DNA from 2 places in the Lysinibacillus sp. FSL K6-4013 genome. Region 2 is predicted to be linked to the other one. Evidence: predicted binding sites of a transcription regulator. Region 2 holds the regulator's gene; the other holds the start of a gene.
The links. The regulator LexA, encoded in region 2, represses DNA repair genes until DNA is damaged. The targets are predictions, from matches to a motif close to CGAACATATGTTCG.
Positions count from the first base shown of each region.

Region 1: the regulator LexA is predicted to act here: its motif matches at 2,997-3,010, upstream of MHB39_RS19050 (DNA repair exonuclease).

Region 1 covers NZ_CP152031.1:3,844,468-3,854,501, forward strand. Annotated here, with positions in the region: gene MHB39_RS19045 (AAA family ATPase) at 1-1,704, opposite strand, end outside; gene MHB39_RS19050 (DNA repair exonuclease) at 1,709-2,923, opposite strand; gene MHB39_RS19055 (YhzD family protein) at 3,181-3,366, shown strand; gene MHB39_RS19060 (enoyl-CoA hydratase) at 3,419-4,201, opposite strand; gene MHB39_RS19065 (rhodanese-related sulfurtransferase) at 4,341-5,312, shown strand; gene MHB39_RS19070 (FAD-binding dehydrogenase) at 5,493-7,142, opposite strand; T-box leader at 7,546-7,787, shown strand; gene serA (phosphoglycerate dehydrogenase) at 7,951-9,564, shown strand; gene MHB39_RS19080 (RNA polymerase sigma factor) at 9,671-10,034, shown strand, end outside.
Region 2 covers NZ_CP152031.1:1,308,210-1,318,243, reverse strand. Annotated here, with positions in the region: gene MHB39_RS06220 (recombinase family protein) at 1-627, opposite strand, end outside; gene MHB39_RS06215 (LysM peptidoglycan-binding domain-containing protein) at 624-938, opposite strand; gene lexA (transcriptional repressor LexA) at 1,105-1,722, shown strand; gene MHB39_RS06205 (gamma-glutamyl-gamma-aminobutyrate hydrolase family protein) at 1,828-2,550, opposite strand; gene MHB39_RS06200 (prepilin peptidase) at 2,584-3,336, opposite strand; gene MHB39_RS06195 (hypothetical protein) at 3,402-4,094, opposite strand; gene MHB39_RS06190 (hypothetical protein) at 4,091-4,684, opposite strand; gene pilM (pilus assembly protein PilM) at 4,684-5,658, opposite strand; gene MHB39_RS06180 (prepilin-type N-terminal cleavage/methylation domain-containing protein) at 5,771-6,226, opposite strand; gene MHB39_RS06175 (type II secretion system F family protein) at 6,672-7,877, opposite strand; gene MHB39_RS06170 (type IV pilus twitching motility protein PilT) at 7,874-8,920, opposite strand; gene MHB39_RS06165 (GspE/PulE family protein) at 8,932-10,034, opposite strand, start outside.

The sequences.
Region 1 (10,034 bases), 2.2 Mb from region 2:
GGCTTCTTCACTCTCTACCTCCGCTTGTTGAATTTTATATTCAAGAGAAGTGTATTGCTGCTCTTTTTCTTTCTGCTGTTCATTGATGTGTAACCAACGATCTTCATATCTTTGCTTCTTTAAAAGAACTGCTTGTACTGTCAATTCCTCCTGCTCTAACTCCCGTAGGAGGAAATTGTGCTCTTTATTAGTAGGTTCATCTGCTTGCTTAACATATCGAATAAACAAAAAGGTTAGCAATGATAAAACTGCTCCAATTAGGATTACAACTATGTTTTTTTCAAATACGCCATAAGCAAACGACATGAAACCAATCAGTAGTACAAGCCAGATAAAATAATGAGGCTGCTTCTGCTTACTGCGTTGCGATTTGGCAGCACGTAATTGCTCAAGCCTCCGCTTTTGTTGTGGCCACTGTGCTAAAATATGTTCTTCCTCGCTTGTTAATGACTCAAGCATTAGCTGCTGCTTCTGTTTGGCTATTGCATCTAACTCTTGGTGTACTTGATCGAGTGAACGTAGATAAAATTTTAGCTCCTCCTCGGCCTCCTCTAATTTACTTATTTGAAGCTGAAATTGTTGCTCCTGTTGGAGTGAAACTGTTTCGTTCAGAAGATTTTCTTGTGCCTCTTTGTCTGTTACACCTAGTAAACGAAACTGTGCTTCAATTTCTTGTTCGAGTAAAAAGAGATCATCCTGTAAATTTTGCTCCTTCACCATTAGCTGATGCCACGTTGCCTCTTTTTGCATAAGGTAAGCCATTTCATTAACCTTTTGCTCATCCACTGCTGCTATTAGTTTCTCCTGCAATGTTTGATGCTGCTCCTTTAATTGCATCAGTTGTTGACTTTCATGTAACAGACGATCCTTTATTTGTTCATAACGTCTAATACCCTCTGATGGAAACTGAACATGCTGATAATTGGTCATTGTTTGTTGCAAAGTCTGTTGCTGCTTGAGAAGAGGAAGCGCTTGCTTTTGAATAGTTAATTGCTGCCACTGTTGCTGTTGCTGTTTTTGCGTACCATATAGTTGTTCTAACTTTTGCTCGAGTAACTGTAATTGCTGTAATTTATCCTCAAAGGTTTGTATTTTTCCCTGTTCCTGTTTAATCGTCCGCTCCAGCTGCTTTAATTGCTCGATCTTTTGATTAATCAATGGCACTTTACCTGTCTTTTTAAACAACTCACTAGCCTCTTTATCCATTTTCTTTTCAAGGGTGGATAAATGCTGAATACCTGTTGTACCTGAGGCCAGTAGCAAATGAGTTAGCTCCTCTTCAGACATTTTTTCAATACCTTGTAGCTCATGCAGTGAAAAAGAAAAAATGGCTTCAAAGGATGCCCTAGAATAACCATATAAAAGCTTTCCTAACAGCTCCTCATGCCCCGTTGTACCATCCTCAAGATAGACAGTAACATCACCAACAGCTTTTCCTTTCACACGTTCAATTGTGCATTGACCATAAATTGGATGCAAAAGTGTCAGCTGACCCCCATATTTTGTCGAAATTTTCGGCTCATATTTGCGCTGTGTCTGCTGCCTTGTAGGGAAGCCAAAAAGCATTTGTAGTATAAACTGTTGAATCGTCGTTTTTCCTGCTTCATTTAAACCATAAAAAATAGTGACACCATCATTTAACGAAATGGAGATATTTTCATGCTTACCAAAGCCATAAATTTGGATTTTTTGAATTGTCAGCATGTAATCACGCCCTTTGAATTTCTTCTGCTAATAATGTCTGTGCACGATGCGTTAAGTTCTCAATATCCTTTTCACTAAGTGGCTCTATTAGCCTTGCCCCACCGGCATATTGGTACAAATCTTTTAAAATATCCTTCCATTCATTACTGTCCCACTGTTCCATTAAGCTCACAACGGATTGGGTAGTTGCGGTATGCTCATAAAATCTCGCGGCCTTTTGCAACACCATTTTTTGTACCCAACACATTGGCTCAATACCTTCCTCAGCCTCTCGAATAGTCTCTAACCATGCATCTACTGTTGCATGCTCAAATAAAGCTTCCGTTTGTTCGTCAATTTGTTGCAAATGAAGCTCTACTACCGATGCGCCAAACTTCTTTCTATTGGCTGTAATCGCTTCTGCACATCTCTTCAGCAATTCATTGGCGTGTACCACATCCGTACAATCCACCTCTATCGTGTTATAAACGACAGCAGAAGTAGAGATAAAATCAAGCTCAGTCGATGTTTTGGATAACGTCACATCATAAAAACCTTTCATTCCTTGTTCTTTACGATGTCGACTTTGAATATTGCCTGGATAAACAATGGGCGGGTTTTGATGTAAAAGCTGTCGTTTATGAATATGGCCAAGCGCCCAATAATGATAGTTCTTTTCAAGTAACTGCTGTTTTGTAAAAGGGGCATACACATCATGTGTCGTATTGCCTGCCTCACTGCCATGTAGCATACCAATATGAAGGGCATGCTGATCATGCGCAGTTGGATAGCTTTCAATAACGGATTCCCTTAAATGACGTTCGGGATAACTAAAACCATATATATTCACTTGCTGACCACGTATTTTTAATTGAACTACACTCGTTTCAACCGGTAATTCATAGACATTACTTGGTAAAGCAAAGCGTGTCCATGTGCCATTTAAATGATCATGATTTCCGTAGCTCACAATCACAGGGATATTGTGTTGAAAGAGCTTTTCCATTGCATCTTGAAATCTTCGTTGTGCTTGCAAGCTACGATTTTCACCATCATAAATATCCCCAACAATTAGTAAAAAATCAGGTTTTTCCTGAATCGCTTTAACGATAATTTTATCGAACGCTTCAAAAGTGCTTAACCGTATTTTCTTTAAAATGGGTTCGGGTAGACCAAATAAGCCCTTAAATGGACTATCTAAATGTAAATCTGCCATATGGAAAAAACGAATTGCTGACATCCAATCACCTCAAATAGTAGATAATTCTCTCTTTAGTGCAAACCAAAGTAATAATATGCTGATTAACCAATACCGAATATTTGTTCTATTTTATCATAATTCATGTTTGATGAAAAATGCTATTACGGAAAAAACAACATTGCCTCACTTTTTCCACAATTTTCGTAATTTATCAAAAAATCCACTAGTTTTACCGTGAAGTTTATAAATCTTCTATGTATAATAGAAATATATTCAAGTAAAAGGGTGGGGTCTGTATGGAGAATTATCGTTTTACAGCTTTTGAAAAAACAGGAGAAACATTATTTGATGAAACTTGGACTTTTGAAAATGATGAGGCTGCTAAACTAAATGGACAACAACAAATTGAAGAAAAAGGTGTTGCCGATAAAACTCATCGTCTTGTAAACGCTTCAGGTAAATTAATTTTATTCCATGTTTAGTGGCTAATAAAAGGCACGTAGTCAAGTGTTTGCTACGCGCCTTTTATTATTTTTATTTACCTACAAAGACAGGCATTCTTTTCTCTACAAATGCATGAATGCCCTCAACATGATCTGTTGTTTTACGCATTGCAGACTGGCCCTCAGCCTCTAATGCTAAGATATTTTCTAGCTGTGGCATATTTTGTGCATGCAGAATTTTTTTCGTCGTAATCATGGAAGAGATAGGGGATGCAAGCATTTTCCCAACAAGCTGATCTGCCATTGCAAATACAGTGCCCTCTGGTGCAATATAATCAATTAACCCTACATCTAATGCTTCATTTGCTGTTAATACCTTCCCTTCCCATATCATTTGTTTCGCTTTAACCGTTCCTACACGTTCCTTCATGAAGAAATGACCGCCACCATCTGGAATCAGTCCTATTCCAATGAAATTCATAGCAAGCTTACTATTTTCACAGGCTACAATAATATCTGCCCCTAGTGTTAGACTAAATCCTAAACCTGCTGAAGCTCCATGAACTGCTGCAATCACTATCATCGGTAGCTGATAATATGCCTTTACGATACGTGTCAGATAAACCATTGCCTCATCAATATTCAGCGGTTTGCTTTCATCTAGCATTGCTTTTATATCACCACCCGCAGAAAAGACCTTTCCTTCTCCACGAATAACAAGCACCTGAATATCTTTTTCCTGTTGTAGAGCTTCAAAGCATTCTGCTAGTTCACGCATCATAATATCATCCATAGCATTCATCGCCTGCGGACGATTCAACGTTAATGTTGCACGACGTTCTAATTTTTCTAAAGTAATTGTTGAAAATTCCATCTCTATAACCCCCAAATATGAATAGTCATTCACTATATATAATTCGTGTTTTTTTAGAAAACTCCTTCTCTCTAAGCAAAAATGCTCCTTGTTATGCTATATTAAAGGACGAATATTGAGATAAAGGTGGTAACGTATTTTGACACAAAAAGACTATCGTGTATTACTTTATTATAAATATATTACGATTGAAGACCCTGAAGCTTTTGCAGAAGAGCATCTAGCACTGTGTAAAGAGATAGGGCTTCTTGGTCGCATTTTAGTAGGCTACGAAGGTATTAACGGCACTGTATCAGGTACCATTGAGCAAACAGATGCTTACATGAGCCATATGAAGGCTGATGCTCGTTTTAATGATATTATGTGGAAAATTGATGAGGTTGAAGGGCATACCTTTAGAAAAATGCATGTACGTCCTCGTAAGGAAATTGTTCACCTAGGCTTAGAACAGGATATCAATCCGTTAGAAATCACAGGTGATTATTTAACACCTAAAGAATTTATGGAACAGATGCAAGATGACAACACAGTAATCATCGATGCCCGTAATGACTATGAATATGATCTCGGTCATTTCCGAGGTGCTGTACGACCAGATATCGAAAACTTCCGTGACCTACCTGCTTGGATGGAGGCACATAAAGAAGATTTTGCAGATAAAAAGATCTTAACTTATTGTACAGGTGGTATTCGCTGCGAAAAATTCTCAGGTTGGCTAAAACGTGAGGGCTATGGTAAGAGCGTAGGTCAATTGCACGGCGGTATTGCTACATATGCGAAGGATCCTGAAGTAAAAGGTCAATTATGGGATGGTCAAATGTTTGTTTTTGACCGTCGTCGAAGTGTACCGATTAATCAGGTGGAGCATGTCATTGTTGGGAAGGATTATTTTACAGGGGAACCTTCTGAACGATATACAAACTGTGCAAACCCTGCGTGTCATAAATTAATGCTTTGTGAAGAAAAACACGAGGCATTTTACATGCGTAGCTGTTCAGATGATTGTCGCCGTGCCGAACGCAACTTTTTCGTGGAGGAAAATGGTTGGACAAAGGAACAAGTTGAAGCGCAAATTGCTAAGATTGCAGAGGTCCAACAATCAAATTGTTAATACTTAGAGAGATAATGCATTAAAGATAGTTTCCCTGTAGTTTGGGCAAGTAAGATCCCAAATCCATTCAATTTAATTCAGGGGATTATTTCATAGTCATTGCAGCTCAAAAAATTCAGCATAGTGATCATCAGTTCAAAAGAGCATCGTTCATCAAGACGATGCTCTTATTTATACACTTTATCCTTGTCCTAAATAACGTCCTACCTGGCGTCCACTAAATAAACACCCACCAACAAATGTCCCTTCTAAAGCGCGGTAGCCATGGACACCACCACCACCGAAACCACTTACTTCACCAGCAGCATATAACCCAGGAATTGGCTGACCGTCCATACCCAAAACAGCACCATTTAAATTTGTTTGTAAGCCACCTAAAGTTTTCCTTGTTAGAATGTTTAAGCGAACAGCAATTAAAGGCCAATTTTTGGTATCTAAAATTTTATGTGGCTTGGCAACACGCACCCATTTATCGCCAATATAATTTCTTGCTCCATGAATAGCGTTTACTTGCAAATCCTTCGTAAACTTATTGTCCATTTCACGATCTCTTGCCAAGATTTGTTCTTTAATCTTCATGAAATCAAGTAGCTCATTCCCAGCAAGTTTATTCATTCCATCTACAAGTTCCTTTAGATCATGTGCAATCACAAAATCCTCTCCGTGATTTTTAAAAGCTTGGATCGGAGCCGGTGGGCCTGGTAAAATGCGTTTTAGAACATCGCTAATGCTTTTGTTTGTTAAATCTGGGTTTTGCTCTGAGCCAGATAAAGCAAATTCTTTCTCAATAATTTTTTCCGTTAAAATAAACCAGGAATAGTCATAACCAGTTTTTTGAATCGCCTCCAACGTACTGAGCGTATCAAACCCTGGAAAGTTGGGTGCATGAAAACGATTCCCCTCTGCATCAAACCACAGGGAGGAGGGACCAGGCAATATCCGAATCCCATGGTTAGGCCATATCGGATCCCAATTTTTTAACCCCTCTGTGTAATGCCACATACGATCACGATTAACAATGCGTCCCCCAGCGTGTTCCGTAATCTCTAGCATTCTTCCATCAACGTAAGCTGGCACACCACATACCATATTTTTAGGAGGTGTCCCTAATCGAGCAGGCCAATTTTTTCTTACTAAATCAAAATTAGCCCCAATACCTCCACTTGCCACAATCACAGCTTTAGCTTCGTAGGAAAATTCGCCGATCCCTAATCTGGAACTTTTTTCACCTCGATTAATAAAGGTTTCAGCAAGCACCGTTCCGCTAATTCCTGTAATCTCCCCTTCTTGCTGGATAAATTCATCCACACGATGTCTTGGCTTGAAGTCAATAAATCCATCTTTTATAGCCTGTTTCACTTTATCTACAAATGGCTTTACAATGCCAGGGCCTGTTCCCCAGACAATGTGAAACCTTGGTACTGAATTGCCGTGTCCTCCTGCTAACGAACCTCCCCGCTCTGCCCATCCAACAACGGGGAAAAACTTTATTCCTTTTGACTTTAACCAGTCGTATTTTTCACCTGCAGCAAAATCGACATAGGCTCTTGCCCATTTATATGCCCAAGAATCCTCATCATCTAAACGATCAAAGCCTGCAGTTCCTTGCCAATCCTGCCATGCAAGCTCCTTACTATCTTTAATCCCAAGCCTTCGTTGCTCTGGAGAATTTACTAAAAATATGCCACCGAACGACCAATATGCCTGTCCCCCGATTGAATTTTCAGGCTCTTGATCTACTAAAAGAACTTTTTTCTTTGCATCGATTAATTCACAAGCTGCGACTAATCCTGCAAGTCCAGCACCGACTATTGCAACATCATACTTCATTCTTACACCCCCAAATCCATATCCTTAACTAACATTCTTCTCTCACAGTCTATTTACCTTCTACTATTCATATTTTTGTCTAAAATGTGACAAACAAAATCGTTCGCTTTCTCGGATCCACACCATCGACAATTAGCATAAAACCTCTATTTTATTCCATTTAATTCCCATATAATTTTTTATTCTAAAACTGCACAGAAACCTGATACTATCGGACTTTTCAAATAGCGTTAGCGCTTTCATTGTACTCCCCAAAAAGACGAACAATAAAATAATATAATACATAAATTGTTCGTAATTGGTTATTTTTCAGACTTTTGAAGTCAATATTTTTAAAGTTTTTAAGAAATATCGTTGACAAAGGTGAACAATAGGGATTATGATGTTAACAAATTTAATCACAAAAAATATAACGACGGAGACACACTAGTCGCAAGAAAATCCAAAGAGAGCTGATGGTTGGTGCAAATCAGTGATTTCTACGATAATAGTTCCACTCCTGAATAGATAGGCTGAACAACTTAAAAGTAAGCTTATCCGTCTCATGCACGTTACGCATATAGCTAAGACTGCCAGAATAAATTTTCCAGCAGTGATTAAGGGTGGTACCGCGAACCAAAGTTTATACAGCCTTTCGCCCCTTACAACACAATAATTGTGTTTGTAAGGCGTGGAAGGCTTTTTATATTGTTTTCGATTTAGAAAGGAGATTGTTTGCATGCTGTAAGATGTTCGAATTTTACAAATTTCAGACTGTCGTAGATAAAGCCACTACCAACCAATAATGATAAAAAAGGAGCTAATTATAATGACTACTGCAACAAAAACAAGAACTATTAACGTATTTATCGCTGATCCACTAAGTGAGGATGGTATTTTCCCATTACGCCAGGAACAAGATTTAGATTTAAACATTATTGTTGACACAGGACTAGCACCAGAAGAATTAATCGCTAAAATCGCAGATGTAGATGTATTACTTGTTCGTTCTCAAACAACGGTAACACGTGAAGTGATTGAAGCAGCTAAAAGCTTAAAATTAATTGGTCGCGCTGGTGTTGGTGTCGATAATATTGACCTTGCTGCTGCTACAGAACACGGTATTATTGTGGTAAACGCACCAGACGGCAACACAAACTCAGCTGCCGAGCATACAATTGCGATGATGACTTCACTTGCCCGTCATATTCCACAAGCTTTTAATACATTAAAAAATGGGAAATGGGATCGCAAATCTTATGTTGGCGTGGAGCTAAAAAATAAAACTTTAGGTGTTGTAGGTTTTGGTCGAATCGGCGTTGAAGTAGCGTATCGCGCAAAAGGTCAACGTATGAATGTTATGGCATATGATCCTTTCCTAACTGATGAACGTGCCAAAGAATTAGGTGTAACAAAAGCAACGGTTGAAGAAATTTGTGCAGCTGCAGATTTCATTACAGTTCATACACCACTTCTACCTGAAACTCGCAACCTTATTAATAAAGATAAATTTGCGATGATGAAAGATGGCGTACGTATTATTAACTGTGCGCGTGGCGGTATTATCAATGAAGACGATTTATATGATGCAATCGTAGCAGGTAAAGTGGCTGGAGCAGCTCTTGATGTATTTGTTTCTGAACCAGCAACAGATCATAAGCTACTGACTTTACCACAAGTTATCGCAACGCCTCACTTAGGAGCATCTACAATCGAGGCACAGGAATCTGTAGCGGTTGATGTATCAAATGACATCATTAAATTTTACAAAACAGGTACTGTAACAAATCCAGTAAACATGCCATCTATACCAAAAGAGCTTCTTGCACAAGTTGAGCCTTTCTTTGAATTAGCTGAAAAGCTTGGTTCATTCCTATCACAAGTGACAACAGAGCCAGTCAAGGAAATCAACCTATCTTATGCTGGCGAAGTAGCAAACTATGACGTTCGTCCATTAACTTCAAATGCGTTAAAAGGTTTACTGTCTAAAAATCACGGTAATCATGTCAATGATGTGAATGCTCGTTACTTATCTGAACGTATTGGTATGAAAATTAATGAGCACAAAACAACAACAGCAAAAGGCTTTACAAGCTTAATTACTATTGAAATTATTACTGCTAACGAAACGCATACTGTAGCAGGTACACTATTAAACGGTTTAGGTGCACGTATTGTAAAAGTGGAGGACTATGTTGTAGACGTCATTCCACAAGGCCACCTACTTTACATTAAAAATACTGACAAACCAGGTGCAATTGGCCGTGTAGCAACAAAGCTAGCAGAAAAAGAAATCAATATCGCGACAATGCAGGTTGGTCGTGCACAGGTTGGTGGTACAGCGGTTATGATGCTAACGGTTGACAATGTTGTAACAGAAGAAGATTTAGTATTTGTGGCACAGCTTGAAAACATTGATGAAGTGAAAGCCATTACCCTATAATTATCAACAACAAGAAGCAGGGAGTCTCTACTCTCTGCTTTTTCATTTTGGTAAAATGATACTTTTCTAAAGGTTCTTCGTCTTTAAAGAAAAGGAGGTGCACAGCTTGAACATAGAAGAAATATTTTACTTACATAATCACACCATTTTTAAATACTTATATTACTTACTAAATGACGAAAAATTAGCGGAGGATTATACACAGGAAACCTTTGTCCGTTATTTGAAACATCACCAAACAATTAAAGAAGGGGCTGATCTCGCTTGGTTACGGTGCACCGCGCGTAACCTTGCCTATGATCATTATCGTCGAAAAAGGATTATTCAATTTGTCCCTTTTTTACAACAGCATGAAGAACAAACGTCACCTTCTCCTCATCAATGGCTGATGCAACGAGAAGATGCCAGGATACTATATCTTGCAATTCGCAAACTAAAAATTACCTATCGTGATGTGATTATCCTGCGCA
Region 2 (10,034 bases):
ACGATGGACAGTCGCCTTACTTACCTCAAAGCCTAACCCTCTAAGCGTTATAGAAATTTCTTCAAAGGTAAATCCACGTTTGCGTAGCTTTACAATTTCATCTACAGGTAGATCTTTACGCTCCTGCCCCTGCGGATTACCTCTGTTGGATAAATTATTTTCAGGACGATAGCCGTTTTCTACAGCACGTCGCATACCTCGTCGTATTTTAGCATTATGAATTCTACGCTGATATTCCTCTACAATCGCTAAAATTTCTAGCAGCATCGTGTCCATTTCATTTAATTGAACTGGGCCAGCATCACGCATAGAAAAAACATCCGTTGCTGATTTTTGTAATAAATGCAATACAGCCATTCTTGCATTGCCTCGTCCTAAACGAGTTTCATCTTGTACAAAAAGGGCATTAATGTTTTTATCTTTTATGAAATCAAGCATTTCTAGTAAGCCTGCACGTTCTACATCATAACCACTATGCTGATCTTTAAACACGCCCTTCACCGCATAGCCTTGCTCCTTAGCATAGCGCAGCAACTCTTCCTGTTGACGCTCTAATGAGGAGCTTTGTGTTTCTTTTTCAGTACTTACGCGACAATAGACAACAGCCGACAGTTGATTATTTATCATTGTTCATTTCTCGCAATTTCGATAGTATTGATGGGACTGGCTTGATCACTCACTACAGGAATAACTAGAGATTTTCCCGCTACAATTTTAATATCTGCTAGTTCATTTTCCGTTTTTACAAGCTTTATCCAATCATCAGTACTCATTTTACCACGATATTGCTCCGCTAACGACCACAAGCTATCCCCATGTTCGATTTGGATTTCTGCGTAACTAACTTTTCCTGGATCAGTAATGTAAAGGTATGCTGCAAATAGTAGGCAAGCTCCTAATAAAATTGAGATATGTGTGTTTTTCTTAAACCATGTCATAATCATTACCCCTTTTTAAGAATGTTTGTTCGGAATGTATGTTCTCATAATAAAGCGAACAAACGTTTTTGTCAAACACTTTTCGAACCTATGTTTGCATACATGTTCGCATTCTGTTATACTATCAAATAAGAAGATTGATTTTAGAAAAAAGAGGTGAGCACTCATGAAAAAAGTTTCGAAAAGACAAGAGGATATTTTAGCTTTCATTAAGGAAGAGGTACGAGCTAAGGGATATCCGCCATCAGTACGTGAAATTGGTGAAGCAGTTGGACTTGCTTCCAGTTCAACTGTTCATGGACATTTAGCTCGATTAGAACAAAAAGGCTTTATTCGTCGAGATCCAACAAAGCCACGCGCAATTGAAATTTTAGAGCCTGAAGAATCCATCCAAAAGCAACAGGTGATCCATGTCCCACTTGTCGGGAAGGTTACAGCTGGTTCTCCAATTACAGCAATTGAAAACATTGAAGAATACTTCCCATTACCCGATACGTACGGCACAAGTGAAGATCAATTGTTCATGCTAGAAATTATGGGAGAATCAATGATTGAAGCCGGAATTTTAGATGGAGATTTAGTCATTGTAAAACAAAAGGCAACAGCTAATAACGGGGATATTGTTGTAGCTATGACAGCTGAGGATGAAGCAACTGTAAAACGCTTCTTTAAAGAGAAAAATCATTTCCGTTTACAGCCTGAAAATTCTTCTATGGAACCTATTATTGTCGATCAAGTTTCTATTTTAGGACAAGTTGTAGGTCTTTACAGACGAGTACATTAACTATTAAAACAGGTTTTGAGGATTATGTTCCTTCTAAGAGCATGTATCCTCTTTTTTACGCAAAAAAAGAATCCACAGACGATTGGATTCTTTGTACAATGCCCTCTAAGCTTCCTTCTTAAATTTTAAGCTAGCTTCAACAAAGGCTGAAAATAGCTTTTGAGCACTCTCATCTCCTGCTATGGCTAGTTCCTCAGGATGCCACTGAACAGCCAAGCAAAATGGCATTTCCTCATGAACTACAGCTTCGATAATACCGTCATTTGATTTTGCCGCTACTTTTAATTTTTCAGCTAATACATTCACCGCTTGATGATGGAATGAATTCACTGCTATCTTCTCTTGTTCAACGATAGTCGCTAATAAATTATCAGCAATAATCTGTACAGTGTGGGTAGCTACAGCTCTACCTGATTGCTGCATATGTTGGAGTAATTTAGTGCTAAAATGATCACTATCAATATCCTGATATAAGGTACCACCTAATGCAACATTTAGTATTTGAATCCCTCGACAAATCCCGAAAATAGGCATCTTTCGTTGGAATGCGGCTTCAATTATTGCTAACTCCACTGTATCACGCGCGGGATGAATTTTTCCAAGTTTTAATGAAGGCTCAGCCCCGAACAGAAATGGGTGCACGTCATGACCCCCGGATAATAATAAACCATCTGTAAGGGCTAAAATCTGGGCTGCCTCTTCTTCTACTCCAATTGGAATAATCAGTGGAATTCCACCAGCATCAATAATACTTTTGCTGTAAGCAGCATTTAATCGAGAGGATAAATCATCCTCCACAAAGGCTGTAATACCAATAATCGGTTTCACTTGCTTCCCTCCACATTCTTGAAGATTGAACAATTACCAAAAGCCTAAATACCAATTGATTAATAGATCGCCATAGAAATAAACAATGACTGCGGCCAATGCAATAGATGGCCCAAATGGAATGGGTGTTTTTCTCCCTTGTTTGTTCTTCGATAAAACGGTAATCCCGACAATCATACCAATCACTGCAGCTAAAAAAAGCGTTAATAGTGTATCAATCGTACCCAGAACGAGACCAATTAAAAAGAATAATTTAATATCGCCTCCACCCATGCCACCGTTAGATAGCACAGCAATGATATATAATATGCCAAAACCGACGACAGCACCCACAAGAGAGTCCCACCACGGTGTTAATGGTGACAGAACTCGTCCAATAGCTAGCAAAGGTAAAAAGAATATTAATACCTTATCAGGAATTAGCATATAGGCCAAATCTGACACAACGATAATAACTAATAAGGAAATAAAAAAGAACGCTACTATCAATTCTATGCCCCAGCCTAGCTGCCAATAAGCAAAGGCAAATAATACACCTGTCATTAATTCTATGAATGGGTAAACCCAAGAAATTTTATTGCCACAACTCCGACATTTTCCTCCTAAAAATACATAGGACAAAACGGGTACTAAATCAAGCACCGTTAGTCGTCTCTGGCATTTCGGACAATGTGAAGGAGGATGTACAATCGATTCCTTCTGTGGTACACGTAAGCCAACTACATTATAAAAAGAGCCAAAGATAAGTCCAAATAAAAAAATAAAGATCGTATAAGCCATTTCCAATTTCATGTCCTCCTAAACCAATAGGCGCCCATACAAATGAAGTATGGGGCGCCTATCAATAAAGTTTATTGTTGTTCTTCGTAATAGAACGTCGTCACTTGCACTGTTGCCTTTAACGTAAGATCTGCATCTTTCTCTAGCTGTGCCTGCTCTCCAGGCAATTTAAATTCAATCTTATCGGTTTTCATGACACGCTCTAATTGTTCAACCTCCTGTAAAAAGCTTTCAAGAGAATTAAAATCAAGCGCACCCACCTCTAATATAAAAGTAATAAGCTTTAAATTTGCTGGTAAAGAGTCTTTCGAAAGAGAAGCAATCGGTGTCGTTGTCTCCTTGTTCTCCTGATTACCATTGACCTCTGCTTCAGCCTGCTCCAACATATTGGGATCATTCGATACATCTGAATTTGTTACAGTGCCGTCCTCACCTTGAACAGTTAAAGACTGTATACGAGTTCCTGTCACCTCTTCAATCTCAGCTAAATCAAGAATAATCTTTTCAACGGCTCTTGTTGCAGGTAGCTTTTGTCTTAAGGCTAATATATTGATTGTAGGCTGTCCCTGCTCCTTGTCTAATTGAGCTAGTTGTTCTTTGACACTAGCTAATTCTTGCTTCACCTGCAACACATTACTCTCTTTTTCATTCACTTCATTCAATTTTGGTGAAAGCAAATAATAATACAGCGCAAATAAAATAGCAGCTATTAGCGCAAGTAACAAGATCATAGATGAATTTTTACTACTCGTTAATTTATTCATGAGCGTCGTCCTCCAGCTAAATACATAAAATCGATTGTCGCTGTAATGGACACTGAATAGCGCGGTACTTCTTTAAATTTTTGTTGGGGTGTTAACTCCCTTTGTTCACCTAGCTCTATATCAAAGTTTGAGACAGTGTTAATTTGAGCGTCTGTAAAATAGCTACTCATTAAAAGCCGCTCCACATATTTCGATATATCTGTCATCGTTTCAAAATCCACTTCAATATTCACCGTATTCTCTCCGAAAACGTAGCTACGTAAATAGGAATGAGTTGGTAATAAAGTTTTCGTTTCATCAATCAACGGTGTTACAGGATAAGAAACACCTTGAATAAATGTCACAGACTCTTCCAATGAACCCTGATCGACACTTTGTCGTGCATCTAACTCTTGCTGCAATTGATCAAGCTGTGTTGTTAAAGCATGTTCCTCTGCAGTCAATCGTGACAATTCACTTTTGGATGTAAAAAATAAAAAAAGTAAATAAGCTACAATAAGTCCCACAATGACAATCACCAAGCTGTAAAAAAGCTTGGGGGAGGTTGTTCTTTTTTCAAGTTGTGGTAAGAGGTTTATATCTGGAACCATTAATGAACCTCCTTCAAAGCTAAGCCAAGCAACGTTGAAAATTCTCGCTTAAAGCGAGGAAATGATTTCTCAATCTTTTTCCCATCGACAACTCTTAGCGGTGGTTCTAAATTAGAAGCAAGTAAGTTTCCAATTGATTTCAATAGTGGGTTATCGCCAAGCATAATAATTTCATCCACTGCTTTTTCACCTTTATGTAAAGAAAACTTAAAGAAATTCATCATCCGATCAATCTCTAGAACCTGATCCATTACGACCATTTGATAATTCTCTGCTTCGCCATTATAGATAAATTGATAGTTAAACTCATTCTCTTTCTTCCCCTGCCATTGCGTCATATCTACTTCAATGGATTGATAGCGCAAAAACTCCACTTGGCCATTGGAAAAAATACTGATAGAGAGCTCATTAATCGACCATTCCGCAATCAAATACGTTTTATTAGGCACTAATAATGACATATGCTCTAATAAGCGTATATTGCAAAGCGCACGAATATCGGCAGCTTCAGGTTCTAATGAAACATCTAGCAGCATCCCTACCATTTTCGTTATCTCTTCAGAAGGCGCAGCAAATAAGATAGCCTTGCCATCCTCGGCATCAGCATCATAAACATCAATTAAAGGGTCTTGAAATGGTAAATGAATGGAATGTCCCAATTCCATTTCAGCATATCCTCGTAATTCCTGAGGCTTGACATCTTTAGGGTGCTCAAAGTTTTTTAATAGAACCGTCGTATCAGGGACAAACATACGGACAGCCTGTTTTTTCCCTGTCCATTTCATTACTTGCTCTTTAATCACCTCAAAAAGAGCTACCTCATCGACGATTGTTCCATTTTCAACGATTCCAGCTGCTAAAGGGTATTCATAGCCTTGCCACTGATTAGGCTCTGGTCCTTTCGCCACAATCGCACGCAGCACATAATCCTTCAGTTCAATCGAAACATGCGACTTTCTTTTTCTCTTAAACATGTGAAAAGACCTCCTTATCCTATCCAGTATAAATGATTTTTTCAATTAGTCATCCATTTCCCAGCCAGAAACGCAAATTTTCTTGCGCTTCTGAGTGGGTTGGGAGGACTGATTATTTTGTTGTGCCACCTATTGATTTAGGTGAGTTACTTCCTTTTTGGTTATCCGCATTGATAGATTCTAATGTTGCCTCATTAAATGAAACCGTTTTTGTACCACTAAATGGAACATTTGTAGCTGATATTTTGTTAGGACTTGCTTTAGTGACTGAAACAGTAGTGGCTTTTTCAAGCTTACCAGCATGATCTAAATATTTTTCACTCTTTAATTTCTCTAATGTCACTGAAGTTTCATCTGGCTCATCCGTAAAATAGAGATTTGCTGCATTTAGAACATTAACTGCATCCGCCTTTGCAGCGTTATAGCGAGTATTTTCAATAATATTTCCAATTGCAGGAACGGCTATTGCAGAGATAATAGCTAGGATAACTATTACTGCTAAAAGCTCAATTAATGTCAAACCCTTTTCGTTTTTCAATAGTTTCTTATTGTTCCATTTTTTTAACATTTAATATTCCTCCTTAGTATTTTTATATGAAGTGTGAAAACACGAACTTCTATTTTCTTAGTATCTAATTTGGTTTATTTTTCAATAATCTTAGAATCATATTCTCTATCTTTTTGATTATCTTTACAATTATTTTAATAGTTCCCTTACTTGGAATTTACCTGTATCATCTAAATAACCAAGTACCAATAATTAACCACTTGAAACTACAGTTTTATCTGGATTGTCTAGAAAAAAGAAATCAGCTGCCGTGAGAATATTCATTGCGTGTTCCTTTAGCGCCTTATACCAGTATCTTCTATAAATATTGCTGGTCCCATTAAATAAGAAATAGAAAGTTTTTAGACATCCACTTTCTATGTTTCTTATCCTAAGGTGTGCTTTTTATGAGTAGGTATCGATATATAACTTCATACACTTTTTCAAGTGTTGAATCTAACAGTTCTTACATATTTTCGTATAGTTGGAACATTGGTAAGAATATAGCCGCTACAATGACTCCTACAACTAGAGCCAGTACCACAATCATTAAAGGCTCAATTAGTGACTTCATGGTATCGACGGCACGGTTTACTTCCTCTTCATAAAAATCAGCTATCTTTTCAAGCATGTAATCCAAGGACCCTGTTTTCTCGCCAATTGAGGTCATTTGTGTTACAAGCGGTGGAAATAGCCAGCTTTTTTCAAGTGGCTCTGATAATGTGCCACCCTTTTCTAAATTATCGCGAGCTTCCAGTACTACTTTACCCATTACCGGATTACCACCAACCTTTTCGACAATTGTTAGGGCTTGTAAGATTGGTACGGAGCTGCTAAAGAGTGTTGACAAGGTTCTTGTCATTCTCGCGATAATATCCTTTTGCAAAAGCTGTCCAAAGATTGGCATACGAAGTAAAAATACATTGACGGCATAATGAAACTCTTTATTATTTTTATAGAAATAATGTAGGCCCACTACTAATACCAATAGCCCTAAAATCACAAGGTACCAAAACTGTATGAGCCAATCACTAATCCCCACTACAATGACCGTTATTAACGGCATTTCCAAATTCATTTCCTTAAATGCATCCATAAAGGTTGGCACAATGAATACCATTAAAAACATACCAACCACTAGAGTTAAAAGCGATAAAATCGCTGGATAGGTCATGGCAGATTGAATTTTTTTCTTAATGTTATATTGCTTCTCTAGTGTGCTTGCAAGACGATCTAATGTATCGTCAACGTTTCCTGTAGCCTCACCAGCACGCATCATATTGACAAATAGCAATGGGAACACTTTTGGGTGTTTACCTGCTGCATCTGAAAATGCCATCCCATTTCGAATATCCTCTTCAACCTGCATCAATGCTCGCTTCAGTGGTTTACTCCGTGTTTGCTCACCCAAAATATGAGTTGCTTCAACGACAGGAACGCCAGCACGAATTAATGTCGCATATTGCCGACAATAAATAACGAATTCCTGGTGCTTCACTTTTGTACCAAAAGCAATATCTTTATGTAAAATGCTATTTGATTCTTGAAGTTCTCTTGCATTAATTCCTTGTGCTCGAAGCTTTTCCATGGCTACCTTTTTATTCGGTGCCTCGATAATGCCCTTTTTAGGTGCTCCTGTTTTGGTACGACCACTATAACGAAATATCGTCAACTATAATCACCAGCGTTCATATATGGTCTTGCATCCTCTAGTGAAATCTTACCTGTCGTAATTAGGTGCTGCATCGAATATTCCAATGTGTGCATACCCAAAGCTTTACTTGTCTGCATCACACTTGGAATTTGATGAATTTTTTCATTACGAATTAAATTTGAAATTGCAGGTGCCTGTACTAAAATTTCTGTCGCAGCAATACGCCCTTTTATATCCTTACGTACAAATAAACGCTGAGAAACAATACCTTGTAGTACATTCGCAAGCTGCACACGAATTTGACTCTGCTGATGCGGTGGAAATACATCGATAATACGGTCGATCGTCGTTGGTGCACTACTTGTATGAAGTGTTGCCATGACTAAATGCCCCGTTTCAGCCGCCGTAATAGCCGTGGAGATGGTTTCATAGTCTCGCATTTCCCCAACTAAAATAATATCTGGGTCCTGACGTAATGATGCACGTAAACCATTTGCAAAGCTCATCGTATCGACACCAATCTCACGCTGATTGATGACAGATTTCTTATGTGTATGCAAGTATTCAATTGGATCCTCTAACGTAATAATATGTTTTGATCTCGTTTCATTAATATGATCAATCATTGCTGCCAAGGTAGTTGATTTTCCTGAGCCTGTTGGGCCAGTCACTAAAATTAAGCCTTGTGGTTTTTCCGCAAGCTTATATAACACCTGTGGCATATTGAGCGCTTCAATAGAAGGAATTTTAGCCTCAATTAAACGAGCCGCAATCGTTACTTCATTTCGCTGATGATAGGCGTTGACACGGAATCGACATTTCCCAGGCAATGAAAAGTTAAAGTCCGTTTCTCCTTTGTCCTCAAACTCCTGTTGTTTATGGACAGGGAGAATGACCTTTACCATTTCCTTTAAATCTTCTGTTTCTAACGGCACTGTGCCATAATGCTCCAGTTGCCCATGAATACGATATACTGGTGGAATACCTTTTGTTAAATGTAGATCCGATGCTTTATCTTCAAATGCACGTGTTAATAATTCAACGATTGAATATGCTGTCATTTCTTTCACCCCTAGTCTGCACTTGCAACACGTAATATTTCTGATGTGGTTGTTTTGCCAGCTACAACCTTTAGTAATCCATCTACTAATAAGGTATGGAAGCCTTTCTCATTCATATAATCACGTAGAACGCTATCACCAACACGATTTAAAATCATATCCTTTATTTGGCGATCAACAGGGAGGATTTCATGAATCGCCATACGCCCTCGGTAGCCTGTATGGTTGCAGGCAGGACATCCACGACCTTTTTTTCCATGCGTTACGCCCTCCACCCCATTTTCCTCAAGTATTTCAAGTTCACGAGAAGTGAATACATATGGCTCAGCACAATCACGACAAACTTTACGTACAAGACGTTGCGCCATGATTCCTACGAGGGAGGAGGATAGTAGAAATGGCTCGATACCCATATCATGTAGTCTTGAAATAGATTCTACGGCACTATTAGTGTGCAGCGTACTTAACACTAGATGACCTGTAAGTGAAGCACGAATAGCAATTTGCGCTGTTTCAAGGTCACGAATTTCCCCTACCATCACAATGTCAGGGTCCTGTCGTAAAATTGATCGTAAACCTACCGCAAATGTTAAGCCGACTTCCTCTTTTACTTGGATTTGGTTGATACCATCTAATTGATATTCTACTGGGTCCTCAACCGTAATAATATTGACGCCTTCTTCATTTAAATGAGAAAGTGCCGCATATAACGTAGAGGACTTCCCTGAGCCTGTTGGACCAGTAATTAACATGATACCGTTTGGATGGGCTATCATTTTCCTGAAAAGTGCTTCGTTACTTGCACTAAAGCCTAATTTATCAATATCATTGGCTGAATTGGTTAAATCTAAAATACGCATAACAACCTTTTCACCATAGACTGTTGGTAATGTGGCTAAACGTATATCGACAGGTCTAAAATTAACATTGGTTTTAATACGTCCATCCTGTGGGATACGATTTTCTGTAATATTTAAATTACCCATAATTTTAATACGAGCCAATACGACATTTTGCATATGCTTGGGCAAAGATCGTTCAGTACGAAGCACACCATCTACTCGATAGCGGACACGTAGCTCTGTTTCTTGTGGATCAAAATGGATATCACTTG